2 regions of the Paenisporosarcina macmurdoensis genome follow, and region 1 is predicted to be linked to the other one. Evidence: riboswitches for the same ligand, from Rfam matches in the RefSeq annotation. Region 1 holds a riboswitch; the other holds the start of a gene.
The links. A riboswitch is a leader RNA that binds a small molecule or an ion and turns the genes downstream of it on or off. The one in region 1 is predicted to bind S-adenosylmethionine.
Positions count from the first base shown of each region.

Region 2: linked by a shared signal. The riboswitch ahead of ACFPYN_RS08535 (methionine ABC transporter ATP-binding protein) and the one ahead of metK (methionine adenosyltransferase) in region 1 are both predicted to bind S-adenosylmethionine.

Region 1 covers NZ_JBHSRI010000007.1:14,293-20,241, forward strand. The annotation lists gene ACFPYN_RS06655 (alpha/beta hydrolase family protein) at 1-517, shown strand, start outside; gene ACFPYN_RS06660 (hypothetical protein) at 523-972, shown strand; gene ACFPYN_RS06665 (hypothetical protein) at 990-1,430, shown strand; gene pckA (phosphoenolpyruvate carboxykinase (ATP)) at 1,468-3,054, opposite strand; SAM riboswitch class I at 3,253-3,376, shown strand; gene metK (methionine adenosyltransferase) at 3,576-4,772, shown strand; gene ACFPYN_RS06680 (gamma carbonic anhydrase) at 5,150-5,677, opposite strand; gene ACFPYN_RS06685 (alpha/beta hydrolase) at 5,932-5,949, shown strand, end outside.
Region 2 covers NZ_JBHSRI010000009.1:182,560-188,508, reverse strand. The annotation lists gene ACFPYN_RS08545 (MetQ/NlpA family ABC transporter substrate-binding protein) at 1-496, opposite strand, end outside; gene ACFPYN_RS08540 (methionine ABC transporter permease) at 552-1,220, opposite strand; gene ACFPYN_RS08535 (methionine ABC transporter ATP-binding protein) at 1,213-2,238, opposite strand; SAM riboswitch class I at 2,325-2,431, opposite strand; gene ACFPYN_RS08530 (thioredoxin family protein) at 2,489-2,797, opposite strand; gene ACFPYN_RS08525 (toprim domain-containing protein) at 2,811-3,152, opposite strand; gene gcvH (glycine cleavage system protein GcvH) at 3,233-3,613, opposite strand; gene ACFPYN_RS08515 (arsenate reductase family protein) at 3,688-4,047, opposite strand; gene ACFPYN_RS08510 (acyl-CoA dehydrogenase family protein) at 4,128-5,912, opposite strand.

The DNA of each region.
Region 1 (5,949 bases):
AGGCCGCGATGAATTTGCTGGCGAAGATCGCTATGATGCCGTATATGGAGTAGATGTCTTAAAACAGTTTCTTTCAGTCAATCGTATTCACTTGTTTGCCTTTTCACGTGGTGGAATTATGGCTTTATGGACAGCGATTTTGCGTGATGATATTACGTCAATGGTAACCTGGTCAGGAGTTTCAGATATAGTGCTTACTTATGAAGAACGCAGTGATATGCGGAGGATGATGAAGCGAGTAATTGGTGGAAATCCAAAGAATGCACTTGCAGCATATGATGAACGTCAACCTATTCCACATATTAAACAAATGTCATGCCCACTTTTGATTATCCATGGAATGAAGGATCGTAATGTAGGTTTTGAGCATGCAAGTCGATTAGAAAAAGCATTAGTAAAAGAAGATAAGGTTTTTGAAACGTGGTATTTTAAGGAGCACAATCATTTTTTCCCAATGAACATCAACAAACAAATTATAAGGGACTTAACAAAATGGATGAAACATCAAGGAGGGTAAGTGTAATGAAACATGTTCGAATTCATTTGGAAACGACTCATACAGAGAAAAAATCGTCTGTACCAGTAGATACAAGCTATTGGGAAACGCTTTGGGATACATATACAAGTGATTTTGCCTCAGTCGAAATTCACTGTTGGCAAGAAGAAACTGAGCTACTAGAAGAACTTGCAAAGATATCGGCGAATTCGATTGATCAAGGTCTGGTAAAGTCAGTCACTATTACTTTAAATGAAGATAATTGTAACTATTTACGTAATCACTCAATTGATTCAAACGGTGGAATAAAATGGTTCACTCTATTCTTCTATAAAGAAGATATTCAAATGATGGAAATTGCACAGTATGGCTCTGAAATTGTGCTGTATGGGGTAGATAAAAATGAAGCTGCAGAATTTCAAAAACTCTTCCCTGAAAATGCAGACGCAGAATATTTTAAAGAACACTTAATGTAAGTTGAGGAGGTTTACTTATGGGAAATTTACATATAAAAAATGATACCTTCTCACATGGAAATGAAACACTAAAGCGTTTAAAGAATGTGGACTTCTGGATTCCATTAATGACGGAGTTATTGCCAATTTTTACGGCAATAGAAGTACGGTGTTGGAAAAATGAAACAGAATTGATACAAACCATTAAACCTTATGCACGTACCATTAGAATTGAGACTGATTTAGTCATTTTTACTATGCCACTTAACCACAAGTTAAAAGATTTAATTTTACAATCTGTTAGTAGTGAAACAAATAGTATTCTGTGGTATTCATTACATTTTAAAAAGAATGGGTATCATATTTGTTCTGTAGATGATTATGGTGCTGAACTACATTTCAATCAAATTACGAAAGCAGAAGCTATACATATTCAATCTTTTTTCCAAAACGATACGAACTTTCATTACAAGGAATAAAAAATGGCCTGCACACGAAGTGCAAGCCATTTTTATATTAAATAATCGGTCCGCCTTTTGAGACGATTTCTTCAGCAACTGAGCCGAATTTATTGAAGTTTTCACGGAATTGATCTGCCAATTCTTTTGCTTTTGCGTCATATGCAGAAACATCTGCCCATGCATCGCGTGGATTTAGTACGTTTTCTGGAACACCAGGTACAGCTTTTGGAATCGCTAGCCCGAATACAGAACCTTTGTCTGTTTCTACATTGTCTAATTTACCATCCAACGCCGCGCGCACCATTGCACGTGTATAAGAAAGTTTCATACGTTTACCAACGCCGTATACGCCGCCAGTCCAACCCGTATTTACTAAGAATACTTGTGCATTATGTTCGTCAATTTTCTTTCCTAACATTTCTGCATACACGGTTGCAGGCAATGGAAGGAATGGAGAACCGAAACAAGTTGAGAACGTAGCTTGTGGAGTCGTGATTCCACGCTCAGTTCCTGCAAGTTTCGATGTGAAACCGCTTAAGAAGTGGTACATTGCTTGTTCTTTTGTTAATTTACTGATTGGAGGCAATACGCCAAATGCATCAGCTGTTAAGAAAATGATTGTATTTGGATGACCGGCTACAGAAGGGTCAACAATATTATCAATTGCTTGTAATGGGTAAGCAGCACGTGTGTTTTCAGTTAATGAGATATCCTCGTAATTAGCAATACGTGTATCCGGATCCACTACTACGTTTTCTAATACTGATCCAAAACGGATCGCATCGAAAATTTGTGGTTCATTTTCACGTTTTAAGTTGACTGCTTTTGCATAACAGCCTCCTTCAATATTGAATACACCATTATCTGACCAGCCATGCTCATCATCACCGATTAACTTGCGATCAGCATCAGCTGATAACGTCGTTTTTCCAGTTCCAGATAAACCAAAGAATAAGGCAACATCACCTTTTTCGCCAACGTTTGATGAACAATGCATAGATAAAATGCCTTGTTCAGGAAGTAAATAGTTCATAATAGAGAAAATTGATTTTTTCATTTCTCCAGCATATTCTGTTCCACCAATTAAAATGATGCGTTGTTCCATTGAAACAATGATGAATGCTTCAGAAGCAGTACCATCGATTGCTGGATCAGCTTTAAACGTAGGTGCATAAACAATAGTAAATTGTGATTCATGAACTGCCAATTCTTCTTCCGTAGGACGAATAAATAATTGGTGTGCAAATAGGTTATGCCATGCATATTCATTAATTACTTTGATAGAAAGGCGAGATTCTTTGTCTGCTCCTGCAAAGCCATTAAAAACAAATAGTTCTTCTTTCGATTTTAAATATGTAACAACCTTCTTATATAAAGAGGAAAAAATTTCGGATGAAATCGGTTGATTTACTGTACCCCAATCAATCTTGTCTTTTGAGATATCTTCTTCAACAACATATTTGTCTTTAGGAGAACGTCCTGTATATTTCCCTGTCTCTACTTTTACAGCTCCAGTTGATGTTAAGACAGCTTCTCCGCGTAATGTTGCTTTCTCCACTAATTGTGGTACTGAAAGTTGTACATGCACGTTTTTGCCATTTAACAAGTCGTTCAGTTCGTTGATAGTGTTCACTGAATTCATGTATATGTACCTTCCTTTTTCTTATATTCCCAATCCATTGGGGTGTTTTTTTATTCGTTGATTAGTATAACACATTCCGCTCATTAAACTACACTAATAGCCTAATTAAATTCCTCTTAAATTTCTCTTTAATGAAGAATAATAAATAATATTTGACATAGAGGGATTAGTTTATTATGATGTAAAACTGAACGGATACTCTTATCCCGAGCTGGTTGAGGGGTCAGGCCCTATGAAACCCGGCAACCTGCAGTTATGAAGTAAGTAGTAATTAGCAAAGGTGCTGAACCTGAAGCAAGGTGTATTCCTTGGATGATAAGAGTGAAAGATGCCTATTAATGTATACTTTCCTCATGTGATTTACGTGAGAGAGGGTTTTTTTTATGACATCTCCCTTTATCCTCGTGTGCAGAAGCCCGATAAGGCGGAAGGTTTTAATCGACTGAATAAGCTGAACATGGGAAATGAGTACCGTTTGAATTTTCCGAGAGAAATCTCGAAGGATATAGGAGGAAATACCAATGACAAATCGTCGTCTATTTACATCAGAATCAGTAACAGAAGGGCATCCAGATAAGATTTGTGATCAAATCTCAGATGCAATTTTAGATGCAATTTTAACTGAAGATCCTAACGCACGTGTTGCATGTGAAACGACAGTAACAACAGGTTTAGTACTGGTTGCTGGAGAAATCACAACAACAGCTTATGTGGATATTCAAAAAGTTGTACGTGAAACAGTCCGCGAAATCGGCTATACACGTGCAAAATATGGTTTTGACTCAGAGACTTCTGCAGTATTAACTGCAATCGATGAGCAATCTCCTGACATCGCTATGGGTGTTGATAGAGCATTAGAGGCGCGTGAAGGCTCTATGACTGATTCAGACATCGATGCAATCGGAGCAGGTGACCAAGGTTTAATGTTCGGTTTTGCTTGTAATGAAACACCGGAATTAATGCCACTTCCAATTAGTATGGCTCATAAGTTAGCTCGTCGTTTAGCGGAAGTTCGTAAAGAAGAAGTATTATCATATTTACGTCCCGATGGTAAAACACAAGTCACGGTTGAGTATGATGAAAACAATAAACCGTTGCGCATTGATACAATTGTTATTTCAACTCAACATCACCCTGAAGTAACGCTTGAGCAAATTCAACGTAACATTAAAGAACATGTCATTAAACCTGTTGTACCAGCAGAATTAATTGACGAAAATACAAAATACTTTATTAATCCAACTGGTCGTTTCGTAATTGGTGGACCTCAAGGTGATGCTGGCTTAACAGGACGTAAAATTATCGTAGATACTTACGGTGGTTATGCACGTCACGGTGGCGGAGCATTCTCTGGTAAGGATCCTACAAAAGTGGATCGTTCAGCAGCATACGCAGCACGATACGTAGCAAAAAACCTTGTAGCAGCAGGACTAGCTGACCGTTGTGAAGTTCAACTTGCTTATGCAATTGGAGTAGCACAACCGGTATCGATCGCTATCGACACATTCGGTACTGGCACAGTTAGTGAATCTAAACTTGTTGAATTAGTTCGCGAGTTATTCGACCTACGACCTGCAGGTATCATCAAAATGTTAGATCTTCGTCGTCCGATTTACAAACAAACTGCTGCTTACGGGCACTTTGGTCGTACAGACTTAGATGTACCTTGGGAAAAAACAGACAAAGCTGCTCTTTTGAAAGAAAAAGCTGGCGAATAAAACAAAACTGTTCCGGATTAATCCGGAACAGTTTTTTTCTGTAGAAAAATGGGTGAATGGTAAGAATTGAGCGGGAACAAATCAATCTTGAGTGGGAAAATATTTTTATAATAGGATTGATTCCACAACCGCAGCGAAGCGAAAGTCAAACTAATTATCACACGGACATTATGGACAAAAATGGGTGAAGGGAATAAATATAGTGCGAAGGGGAATAAACCAATTTGAAAGGGAATAAACATCGAGTGAAAGGTAATAAATCAATTTGAAAGGGAATAAACACCGAGCGAAGGGGAATAAACCAATTTGAACGACAATATACCAAACAGTTGGTACATATCAAATTAAAAGAGCAGGCACTTAAACGCCTGCTCATTCTATTTAGTACTTGTATTTTGTTGCATCGCTTTATAAATTTGCCCTTTTTCAGCGTATTCTTTTACAATTCGCTTCATATCTAGTCGGTCTTCATCATTTAATTCACGTACGACTTTCGCAGGTCGACCTAATGCAAGCATGCCTGCCGGGATAATCTTTCCTGGAGGAACTAAGCTTCCAGCTCCAATGAATGCACCTTCCCCAATTTCAGCTCCATCTAAAATAATTGAACCCATTCCCACTAAAGCGCCTTGACGAATTGTACAGCTATGTAAGGTAACTTGATGTCCAATGGTTACTTCATCTTCTAAAATTAAGGGTGCAGCGGGGCTTTGATGTAAGCAACATAAGTCTTGTATGTTTACTTTGCGACCAATCCTTGTTGAGTTAACGTCTCCACGAATCACGGTATTAAACCATATTGTGGACTCTGGACCGATTGTCACATCCCCACTGATTGTGACATAATCAGCAATATAAACAGTTGGATCGATCAAGGGTGTTTTATTATTAAAAGAGTAAATCATGTTATTTCCTCATTTCTTATTGCGGTATGGTTTCATTATACAAAAAAAGAGGAACATACATAAGTCGACTTGTTTATGTAGATGAGTTTACAGAACATTAGTAGATAAAGAAGAATGAGAGTTATGTCATTTGTGACGAAAGCAATGTTCATTTCAGGTCCTTCTTAGTGGCAATTACTTATTGTTTACAAGATCAAGTGGTAAAATTACATCAAGTAATGTCGAGAATTAGAAATAGTAAAGGGGCGCTGTTCATGTGGAAATGGGAAGCT
Region 2 (5,949 bases), on a different contig from region 1:
CTGCAGTTGTTTTATCCACACCGTCAGCTAATTTTATTAATCCTTCTGCTTCTAACATTGAAAGAACTCGACCATGATCAGCAACAGAATTACTAATTAAGATGGTTGCACCTTCTGGAAGTTCTTCTAACGATTTATATTTTTTAGAGTAAACACCGATAGGTTCAATATGAATTTCGCCTGCATTGACAAAATCATAGCCATTATCTGCGATTTGTGATTCTAAATAAGGAATATGTTGAAAGTAGTTCGCATCCAAATCACCAGATTCTAAATCTTTATTCGGTAAAATATAGTCTTGATAAGTTTCGATTTCAAGGTTAATCCCTTGTTCTTCAAGCAATGGTTTCACTTTTTCTAGGATTTCAGCGTGTGGAGTGTTTGAAGCTCCCACTACTAATTCCTTGCTGTCTCCAGAAGATTCGCTATCTCCACCACATGCTGCTAGTGTGATTGCACTTACTGATAATAATATTCCTGCTACAAATTTCTTCATGATTGTCTCTCCCTTTTCCTGATATATGTGATCGAGTAGGACTCGAAGGCACCAATTATCGTTTATCTGCTTTTGATGTGAATGTATCGCCGATCCATTGGATCATAAAGACAATAATTAAGATCAGAATTGTCGATACGATCGTGACATCTTCACGACTACGTTGGAATCCATCTAAGAATGCCAAGTTTCCTAATCCGCCTGCTCCAATAATACCTGCCATTGCTGTATAGCCAACAAGGGCAACGGCTGTAACTGTAAGTCCTGAAAGTAATGCTGGAAGTGACTCAGGTAATAAAACTTTCCAAATAATTGTGGACGTCTTAGCACCCATTGAGCGAGCTGCTTCGATTACCCCTTTATCAATTTCACGTAAAGCAATTAACACCATACGTGCATAAAAAGGTGCAGCACCAATGATAAGTGCTGGTAATGCTGCATTTGCACCACGAATGGTATCAAGTAAAAACTTAGTAAACGGGATTAACAAAATGATTAAGATGATAAACGGGATGGATCTGAAGATGTTAACAAATGCACCAGTTAACCAATACACTATTTTATTTGCCCATAATTGATGTGGGCTAGTCAGGAATAGCAAAATACCTAGTGCAAGTCCAATGACAAATGTGAAACCAGTGGCCATTGCAGACATATATAGTGTTTCCAGTGAAGCTTCCCACATTTTTTCCCAATCAACATTAGGTAGAAGGTTTTCAATCATGTGAGATCACCTCCGTATGAACATCTTGTCCGTGTAAATAATCTATTGCTTCATCAATCGCTAAGGTAGCTCCATCAATTTGCAGATACAATGTTCCGTATGCGCCATTTTGAGTTTGGGTAATATTTCCTTGCACGATATTCACTTCAACTTGGTATTTTTTAATTAACCTCGAAAGGATAGGTTGTTCTGTTCGATCCCCAACAAACACGAGTTTCACGAGCTTGCCTGAAGGATATTGCTCAATAAGATGAGCGATTGTTTGACTAGCTTCTTCTGGACCATTAACTTGTTCTACAAAGCGTTTTGTAATGTCCTGTTGAGGTGTTTGGAAGATTTCGAGTACTGAACCCATCTCAACTACTTTCCCCGCTTCCATAACAGCAACGCGATGACAGATTTTACGAATAACATGCATTTCATGTGTTATGAGTGCAATCGTTAACCCTAAGCGTTTGTTAATATCCACGAGCAACTCTAGTATTTGATCCGTTGTTTCTGGGTCGAGCGCTGATGTAGCTTCGTCACAAAGTAATACTTCGGGGTTATTTGCAAGCGCACGCGCAATTCCAACACGTTGTTTTTGCCCACCTGATAATTGAGAGGGATACGCTTTCTCTTTCCCAGTTAATCCAACTAGTTCGATTAACTCTTTTACTCGTTCCTTGCGTTTCGTTTTGCTTATTCCTGCAATTTCAAGCGGGAATGAAATATTGTCTTCAACTGTTCGAGACCACAGTAAGTTAAAGTGTTGAAAAATCATGCTAACTTTTTGTCTAGCACTTCGAAGCGCTTGGCCCGAGCTTGATGATATTTCTTGACCGTTAACTGTGACACTTCCGGAAGTTGGTTTTTCTAGTCCGTTTAACAATCGGATTAATGTGCTTTTACCAGCACCACTATAGCCAATAATGCCGAAAATCTCGCCTTGTTCAACTGTCAATGTAACGTCATCTACTGCAATAAGTTGACCATTACTTGTTTTGAATGTTTTTGATAAGTTTTGTAATTGAATCATTCCTCTAGTTCACCTCTGAATTTAAAAAGTCCCTTCCGCAGAAAAGCAGAAGGGACTAATTGCATAGTAATATACGTTAGACCGTTCTCTCATCTTTCAAAGCAAAGTACTTTGAGTGATTTGGCACCATTTCACAAATTGTGTCGGTTGCCGGGCTTCATAGGGCACTTCCCTCAGCCTCTCTTTATAAGAGTTTACGATATTAAGTTTTTGGTTACGAGTGATAATGTAACACGTTCAAAAGTGAACGTCAAATATTTTTTCTCAAACGATCGTATAGATAAGGAACAGATTGGAACGCGTATATTTTTTCGCGGACTTGACCATTCTCAGCAATTAATAAACAAGGTACACTTTCAATTTGCTGGTCTACTGCTATATTTTCTACATAATTCAAATTAGCTTGGCCAATTTTCACACTTGGTAATAGTTCTTCTACCACTTCCATCATTTTAGATGCTACTTGGCAAGTTCCACACATAGGCGCGTATAAATAATAGGCTGCAATATTGGCGCTTTGAGAATTAGATTCCCACTCAGCAGTTGTCCATTCTTTCATCGTCTTCATCCTTTTATGCTATAAATTCCGATTTCACATCAATATTCGCTCCGAGTAAAATGGTCGCTAAGACTTTCATAGGGGTTGTCGCGACTTCACGGTATGTTACATCCGTATATAAATGAAGCGCTTCAGGAAATTCACGTTTAATGAGCGCACGTAATTTCTCCCCTGATTCATCAGCATCTACAAATATATACATTTCCCCTTGCTCGTAAGGAACCAGTAACTCTTCTAAACGCGAGACACTGACTGTTCCGTTCGTGCAAATAATTTCAATAGGCTCTGCGAGAAGTTGTAGTATTCGTTGTTTATCTGAACGACCTTCAACAACTATGACTTTATCTGAAAGCATGGAATCCCTCCAAACTAGACTCATTTATGCGCTAGATATGCAAAAAACGCCGAACAAATGTCGGCGTTTCACAAACAATTTTACTCTTGAGTCATTTTTTCGTATTGCTCAGCCGTCATCAATGAGTCAATTTCAGTAACATCCGTTGGTTCGATAACGACCATCCATGCATTTTCGTATGGAGATTCATTAACAAATTCAGGGCTGTCTTCTAAGCCACTGTTTACTTCAACCACTTTACCACTGATCGGTGCATAAAGTTCAGAAACAGTTTTAACAGATTCAACACTGCCAAAAGGCTCGTTTGTTTTAATATCGTCTCCTACTTGAGGAAGTTCAACGAATACAATATCACCAAGCTCAGATTGAGCGAAGTGAGTAATACCAATGCGTGCTTTGCCATCTTCAACTTTAACCCATTCGTGTTCTTCAGAGTAGCGTAAATCTTTTGGTGTGCTCATTAATACCCCTCCAAATATGTAATATAATCATCTTCAGTTTGACATAATCTTTCCCTAAAAACAAGAACAGTTAATTAGCGTTTCCAATTCTCAATAAAATCCGATTCTTTAAAGCCGACCGTTACTTTCAAGCCATCTGTAACAAGGGGTCTTTTAATTAACATTCCGTCTGAAGACAGCAATTTAAATTGCTCATCGTCTGACATGGTTGGTAGTTTATCTTTCAAGCCAAGCTCACGGTATTTCATGCCACTCGTATTGTAAAATTTCTTAAGGGGCAGACCACTTGTCTCTACAATTTTTTTCAATTCTTCGATTGTAGGCGGTGTTTCTACGATATGTACATCATGATACGATAACCCTTCAGCATCTAACCATGCTTTTGCTTTTCTACATGTACCACATTTAGGATATCCATAATACGTTATTGCCATTCTTCTTCATCCTCCTCAGTTAAATCTATTTTATCAAAAAAAAATCCAAACGCCTCTTGAGAAGCGTTCGGATTTCCTAATTAAACGATATATTTTTCAGCATCGATTATTTTTACAGACGCTTCACGTTTTTTAGCAATCACGTTGTAAGGCGTTGAACGTGTTAATTTACGAAGTGCAGAAAGCATCATACGTAAGTTGTCACCTTCAACCGCAGCAATCAATGTTTCTTTCGCATCTTTTTCTATACTTGCAAATGCTTCTTGACAGAAGATTTGTGTATATAAAAGTTTTTGGTTTGCTTTTTCAACACCAACACGTTGGATTGCTTTTTCTGTACGAAGAACAGCTGACTCCATTGCGAATAAGTTATTAACGATGTCCGCAATATTGACTAACACTTCTTGTTCAGATTCAAGTTTTGTACCATAACGTTGTGCAGCTAAACCTGCGGCTAATAAGCCAATTTTCTTAGCATTTTGAACAAGCATTTTTTCTTGTGCTAAAGGAGCATCTTCAATCTCTTCTGGCATCATCATTAACAACTCTTCTTGAAGAGCTTGAGCCTTTTGTAAGATTGGAAGTTCACCTTTCATCGCTTTACGTAAGAAAGTTCCTGGTACTAGTAGACGGTTGATTTCATTTGTTCCTTCGAAAATACGGTTGATACGAGAGTCTCTGTAAATACGTTCTACTTCATACTCTTGCATGAAGCCGTAACCTCCGTGTAACTGAACTGCTTCATCTGCAATATAATCTAAGACTTCAGTACCAAAAACTTTGTTAATTGAACATTCAATTGCATACTCTGCAATCGATGCAGCGATGGCTTTCCCGTCTTTTTGCTCGTCAGCACTCAATTGGCTCATACGATCTTCAAAGTAACCAACTGTACGATATATTAAACTCTCTGAAGCATAGAGTCTTGAAGCCATTGTAGCTAATTTTTCTTTTGTTAAATTGAAAGAAGAGATAGGCGTTTTAAATTGTTGACGTTGATTTGTATATGCAACAGCTAATTCAAATGCACGCTTTGAAGCACCGACTGTACCTACACCTAATTTGTAACGACCAATGTTTAAGATGTTAAATGCGATTACATGACCACGACCAACTTCACCAAGTAAATTCTCAACAGGAACTTGAGCGTCTTGAAGGATTAATGTACGAGTTGAAGAAGATTTAATACCCATCTTTTTCTCTTCAGCACCTACAGAAACACCTGAATATTCACGTTCAACGATGAACGCAGAGAATTTGTCTCCGTCAATTTTTGCATACACGACAAAAACATCTGCGAATCCTGCATTTGTAATCCATTGTTTTTCACCATTTAATACATAATGAGTGCCTTCTGCATTTAATTTAGCATTCGTCTTAGCACCTAATGCATCTGAACCTGAACCCGGCTCTGTTAATGCGTATGCTGCTATTAACTCACCCGTTGCTAACTTCGGTAAATATTTTTGCTTTTGATCTTCATTTCCAAAAAGAACGATTGGCAATGAACCAATCCCTACATGTGCACCATGAGTAATTGAGAAGCCACCTGCGCGAGACATTTTTTCAGCGATTAGAGCTGAAGAAACTTTATCTAATGCCAGACCGCCGTATTCTTCTGGAACATCTGCACCTAGCAAACCAATATCACCTGCAGATTTTAAGAGTTTTACAGAATGTTCAAATTCATGATTTTCCAGTTTTTCTATAACTGGTACTACTTCTTGTGTTACGAAGTCTTCCGTTGTTTTGGCAATCATTTTATGTTCATCTGTAAAATCTTCCGGTGTAAATACACGGTCTAACGCTACGTCTTCAACTAAAAAACTTCCGCCTTTAATCATGTTAGCGATTGTGTTTGTCATGTTTATTTTCCTCCTATTTTTAAAATCTATTTGTAGA